2 regions of the Staphylococcus nepalensis genome follow, and region 2 is predicted to be linked to the other one. Evidence: predicted binding sites of a transcription regulator. Region 2 holds the regulator's gene; the other holds the start of a gene.
The links. The regulator LexA, encoded in region 2, represses DNA repair genes until DNA is damaged. The targets are predictions, from matches to a motif close to CGAACATATGTTCG.
Positions count from the first base shown of each region.

Region 1: uvrB (excinuclease ABC subunit UvrB) is a predicted target of LexA. The motif match lies at 1,398-1,411, and genes of this name have one in related genera.

Region 1 covers NZ_CP017466.1:2,341,339-2,344,779, reverse strand. The annotation lists gene BJG89_RS11260 (YfbR-like 5'-deoxynucleotidase) at 370-1,011, shown strand; gene BJG89_RS11255 (CsbA family protein) at 1,017-1,247, shown strand; gene uvrB (excinuclease ABC subunit UvrB) at 1,559-3,441, shown strand, end outside.
Region 2 covers NZ_CP017466.1:1,727,155-1,730,595, forward strand. The annotation lists gene tkt (transketolase) at 1-841, opposite strand, end outside; gene BJG89_RS08170 (DUF896 domain-containing protein) at 918-1,166, opposite strand; gene sosA (DNA damage-induced cell division inhibitor SosA) at 1,293-1,526, opposite strand; gene lexA (transcriptional repressor LexA) at 1,669-2,292, shown strand; gene BJG89_RS08185 (CAP domain-containing protein) at 2,491-3,441, opposite strand, start outside.

The DNA of each region.
Region 1 (3,441 bases), 610 kb from region 2:
TTTCATTTTAGCCATATGCTGACGATACCATATTTGAGGTCGAGACATTATTTATGTCACGGCCTCTTAGTTATGATGACGTCCTTAAATAAATGGATGTGAAAATGTATTTATATTAAACATGTTGTATAAAATCATTCATTATATAGTAAGATAATGCCACTTTTAACGTATAACATCTCTAAACTACTTTTGTGGTATTTTGAAAATATCAAAACAGGTAAAACTTGAAACAAGCGTATACTTGATTATATCTTTAAATTAGTATTAATTATTGACAATCAACCATATTAAAAAGACATTTTACTTGTTGAATGATATTATAAAACCAAGTATAATCAATCATTAAATAAATGAGGAGGCGCTATCATGGGAATACATCAATATTTTAAACGCTTATCAGATTTAGAAAAATTAATTAGATTGCCAGGAAAGTTTAAATATTTTGAGCATAATGTTGCTGCCCATTCCTTTAAGGTAACTAAAATTGCTCAATATTTAGGTACAGTCGAAGAATACCACGGCAATGAAGTAGATTGGAAAAGTTTATACGAAAAAGCCTTAAACCATGATTTCGCTGAGATTTTCACAGGAGATATTAAAACGCCTGTCAAATATGCTAGTGGTGAATTGAAAAAATTATTCTCTCAAGTAGAAGAAGAAATGGTTGATCATTTTATCAGTGAAGAAATACCAGAGCAATATCAAGCGATATATCGTAAACGTCTTCAAGAAGGCAAAGATGATTCGCTAGAAGGTCAAATTCTATCTGTTGCTGATAAAATTGATTTATTATATGAAACATTTGGTGAAATACAAAAACGTAATCCTGAACCTTTATTTTTTGAGATATATGAAATGTCTCTCGAAACAATCATGCAGTTTGACCATTTAAACTCAGTACAAGATTTTATAGAAAATATTATCCCAGAAATGCTAACAGAGAAATTTATACCTAAATCTGAACTACGAGAAACGACGATGTCTATTTTAAATAATAGGAATGGGTGACATAAATGATTTGGTATATACTTGCATCCTTTTTTCCCTGTATACTTGTAGTGCTTTTTAGCGTATTGACAAGAAGTAAATGGGTAGGAACTATTTTAACTTTAATTTTAATAGGGACTTCAATTGAAAAGGGCTTTTTCCATGATGAATGGATAATTTTTATAGATGTAGCTTCATTATTAACTGGTTACTTGATTATTGATCAACTCGAGCTACATAAAAAAGATGATGATTGAATAATAGGTATTAAGCAACTTAATTGATACGATATTAGGAACGGTATATAATGATTTAACTTCATTTTCTAGAATTAAAAATAGTAACTTAGACAAACATGGTGGTTTACTATGTTTGTTTTTATTTAGGAATAAAGTAATATGAAACTACGAACAAATGTTTGTGTTTGAATCTGTGCATCTGTTAAAATATAAAATGTTAAGAGTATATTTTAATAAAATCTAGATACGCCAAAAATAAATTAGTCGAGTGATTAATTAGCTAGTTAAGTTATGTTCGTACGATAGAAATACAATAGGAGGCATGTGTTATTATGGAACACTACCCATTTAAATTGAAATCAGATTTTGATCCTAAAGGGGATCAACCAGCAGCAATACAAAAAATCGTAGATGGCGTGAATGAAGGAAAAAGGCATCAGACATTACTTGGTGCTACAGGTACAGGTAAAACATTTACGATGAGTAATGTGATTCAACAAGTTGGCAAACCAACCTTAATCATTGCCCATAATAAAACTTTAGCTGGTCAATTATATAGTGAATTTAAAGAATTTTTTCCTGAAAATAGAGTGGAATATTTTGTCAGTTATTATGATTATTACCAACCAGAAGCTTATGTCCCATCGACAGATACTTTCATAGAAAAAGATGCGTCAATCAATGATGAAATTGACCAATTGCGCCATTCTGCTACGAGTGCATTGTTTGAAAGAGATGATGTAATCATTATTGCTAGTGTCAGTTGTATTTATGGCTTGGGGAACCCGGAAGAATACCGTGACTTAGTAGTAAGTGTACGCGTAGGTATGGAAATGGATAGAAGTGAATTGCTGAAAAAACTTGTAGATGTACAATATACTAGAAACGACATTGATTTTAGACGTGGTACATTTCGTGTTAGAGGTGACGTTGTAGAAATCTTCCCAGCTTCTCGTGAAGAAATGTGTATTCGCGTTGAATTTTTCGGTGATGAAATTGATCGTATACGCGAAGTGAATTATTTAACAGGTGAAGTATTGAGAGACCGAGAACACTTTGCAATCTTCCCAGCCTCCCACTTCGTTACACGTGAAGAGAAAATGAAATCAGCTATTCAGCGCATTGAAAATGAACTTGAGGCACGTTTGGCAGAGCTTCGTGCAGAAAATAAGTTGTTAGAAGCGCAGCGTCTTGAACAAAGAACAAACTATGATTTAGAAATGATGAGAGAAATGGGATTTTGTTCAGGTATTGAAAATTATTCAGTACACTTGACTTTAAGGCCGATGGGGTCTACACCATATACGTTACTAGATTACTTTGGCGACGATTGGCTTGTTATGATAGACGAATCACACGTAACGTTGCCACAAATTAGAGGTATGTATAACGGTGACCGTGCGCGTAAGCAAGTTTTAGTTGATCATGGTTTCAGGCTTCCTAGCGCTTTAGACAATAGACCATTAAAGTTTGAAGAGTTTGAAGATAAAACAAAACAACTTGTATACGTTTCTGCGACGCCAGGGCCATATGAATTAGAACATACCGATGAAATGGTCGAACAAATCATACGTCCTACCGGGTTATTAGATCCTCAGATAGAAGTAAGACCAACGGAAAATCAAATTGATGACTTGCTTGGAGAAATTCAAGAACGTATCGATCGCAATGAACGTGTTTTAGTTACAACACTGACTAAGAAAATGAGTGAAGACTTGACCACTTATATGAAAGAAGCTGGTATCAAAGTCAATTACTTACATTCAGAAATCAAGACATTAGAGCGTATTGAAATTATTCGCGACCTACGTGTAGGCACATATGATGTTATTGTAGGTATTAACTTATTAAGAGAGGGTATTGATATACCAGAAGTATCTCTTGTTGTGATATTAGACGCGGATAAGGAAGGTTTCTTGCGTTCACAACGATCACTCGTCCAAACGATAGGGCGTGCCGCGCGTAATAGTGGTGGGGAAGTTATTATGTACGGTGATAAAATTACTGATTCTATGCGTTATGCGCTAGATGAGACAGAACGGCGTCGTTCCATCCAAAAAGAATATAACGAGAAATATAACATTACGCCTACTACAATTAACAAGAAAATACATGACGTGATTAGTGCTACAGTTGAAACTGATGAAACCAATGAACAACAACGTACAGAAGTACCTAAGAAAATGACGAAAAAAGAACGTGAAAAAACAAT
Region 2 (3,441 bases):
GATCTAAACCATAATTTTCTAAAGCTAATTTTCTTTCATCTTCACCTAATGGCGCACCGTGCACACCATGAGAATCTTGTTTGTTTGGTGCACCGTAACCAATAATTGTTTTAACTTCAATCATTGTTGGTACATCCGAAGCTTTTGCTTCTTCAATTGCTTTATCAATTGCTTCGATATCGTTACCATCTTCAATTAAAATGTGTTTCCAACCATATGATTCAAAGCGAGTCTTAACATCTTCAGAAAAAGCTTTGTTTAAATCTCCATCTAAAGAAATATCATTTGAATCATATAATACAATAAGTTTATCTAATTTCGTATGACCAGCTAATGAAGCCGCCTCATGTGAAATACCTTCCATTAAATCTCCATCAGAAGCTAGTACATAAGTGTAATGGTCTACTACATTAGCATCTTCTTTGTTAAACTTACCAGCAAGATGTTTTTCAGCCATAGCCATACCTACAGACATAGCAAAACCTTGACCTAATGGACCTGTAGTTACTTCCACACCATCAGTATGTCTGAATTCAGGATGTCCTGGTGTTTTTGAGCCCCATTGTCTAAATTGTTTTAATTCATCTAATTCTAAACTACCTGAAACATGTAATAAACTATAAAGTAATGCAGAACCATGACCAGCAGACAATACAAAACGATCTCTATCGAAGAAATCTTTTGATTGGGGGTTGAAATTTAAATGGCGTGTCCATAAAGTATATGCCATTGGAGCAGCACCCATTGGTAATCCAGGGTGTCCTGAGTTTGCTTGCTCAACAGCATCGATACTTAAAGCTCTAATCGTATCTATTGCTAATTGATCTTTTTCTTTATTCATCTAAATGACTTCCTTTCTTATAGCAAGATTCATTACCATTATACATTATTTGACGTTTGTTTAACAAAAAATTGATTTAGTTGTTATCTTTTTTGTCTTTTGAATCTAATATTTTTTTAACTTTTTCAGGTGTTACATCGTTACCTTCAGGATCAATTACTCTAGTATTTTCAATTTGTTTTTTAAAATTATCTCTGAAAGAGTCTAAATACGCTTTTCTTAATTTAGATCGTTCTTTAGCCTCAGATTCAGTTAATCCTTCTTCTTTTTTCTTTTTTGCTAATTCATTTATACGCTTGATATCTACGGCATCGTTTTTAGCCATACTAAACCTCCGTAATTCATAATATAAAAAATATAACAAAAAAGTGAACGAAACGAAATAGTTCCGCTCACTTTCATATGTACCAGACAATTAATTTACTCCCAAATAAATTAATGTTTGATATTTCTATTTTGCTCTTGCCAAAAATGGCTTATTGCTCTGTTCGCTTTTTTCCACTGAATCCATTTGATATTGTTCGTTTTGAATTGAGTTGTTTTGGATTTGATGATCTGTCATTTCGTACGTTTGTTCCGACTCAGCATTATTATGTGCACTTAAAATAAATATAGAACTTAAAATCATAGTAACTAATAGGACTACGAAGTAAGGCTTTATTTGATGTATATATAATTTGAACATTATAAGTCACTCCTAGAACGTTTGTTTGTGTCTAAACTCTAACAGAACATCTGTTCCTAGTCAACCTTGAAACGAACAAACGTTTGTAAAAAAGAATCATGCATGCTATAATAAAAACAAATTAACGTAGGGAGTGCCTATTATGAGAGAATTAACAAAACGACAAAATGAAATTTTTGAATATATCAAACAGACCGTTCATTCAAAAGGATATCCACCAAGTGTTCGAGAAATTGGTGAAGCTGTGGGTTTAGCTTCAAGCTCTACCGTACATGGACATTTATCAAGACTAGAAGAAAAAGGCTATATAAAAAGAGATCCAACCAAGCCCCGTGCAATAGAAATTGTAACTGAACAACTAGGCGAATCTGCAAATATGGAATCAACGATACATGTACCAGTAATTGGAAAAGTAACGGCAGGTATTCCTATTACTGCCGTCGAAAATGTTGAAGAATACTTTCCATTACCAGAACATTTTACTTCTACGCATAACAGTGACATTTTCATCTTAAATGTTGTTGGTGATAGTATGATCGAAGCTGGTATATTAGATGGAGATAAAGTTATAGTCAGAAGCCAAACAATTGCTGAAAACGGTGATATTATTGTTGCAATGACTGAAGAAAATGAAGCTACAGTCAAACGTTTTTATAAAGAAAAAACACGTTATCGTTTGCAACCGGAAAATAGTACAATGTCTCCTATTTATTTAGACCAAGTCACTGTTTTAGGCAAAGTCGTTGGGCTTTTCAGAGAAATTTAATTATTTTATTTGTAAATAAAGACACTCTCAACAAAAATAAGAGGTTGCGCGTTGAGCGCAACCTCTTATTTTTCGTCATTCTTTTCTAAAACGTCTTTAACTTTTTCTAGTATATCTTCTGTTTGATCTTTTTTATTTGTTGTCATAATATCTCATCCTCACAGGTTACAGATACCCTCATTCAACAAATCGTAAACACTATCCAGTGTAATTTTCAGTCCAATAAGGTTGTCTTTGTTCATTAAAATCAACGCCGACACCTAATGTTCGAAATTCTTTTTTAAGAATGTTCTTTCTATGTCCTAAAGAATTCATTAAACCTTGATGGGCATAAATACTACTTTGTTGACCATAAGCTAAGTTTTCTCCGGCTGCATTAAAATCGTGTCCATCACTTTCTAAACGATCAAACGGAGAATCTCCACTCAAATTATCATGATTAAAATAGTTATTTTCTGCCATATCAGTACTGTGCTTACGTGCTGTATCAGAAATAGTTGTTGAATAATCTAAAGTATTTAAACCATGTTGCACTCTTTCAGCGTTTACTAAGTCAAAATTTTGCAATTCAAAGCTCTTAGCTAAATTATCCGACGGCGCCCCATATTGTTGTTGAAGTCTATTTTCCATTTCTTCACTAATTAATAATAATGCTGTTAAGTGGTTTTGGTTATGTTTGTCATAAAATGCTGTAGTATAAATATTGTCTTTTTTAAAATTGTCAAATTCACTATCTTGCACGTCTATATTTATATGACCTTTTTGTTTTGTTGATATAGGGTCACCTAATCGATCTCTAACTGTATCTTTCGGAGAATTATATTTTATTTTAGATTTAGAAGAAATAACATTTTGATTACTATACAAACCATTTACTTTATCTTTAATATAACTCACCATAACAAAACTTCTGTAATCGTCAGAATAATACGTATGCCAATTCGTACCATATTCGTTTGAAGTAACACGCTTTGCTTTACCTAATTTTTCTTCTACTTCTTCCTTAGACATATTCATTTGAATATTATTCAAAGCAAAATCTTGTTCATCAGGTACTTTTAAGGTATTTTCAGTTAAAGGCTTATCAGATGACCAACTGTCTACTTTTGATTTAAATTGTTGCTGCAACGATTCTAGCGGTGCAAATTC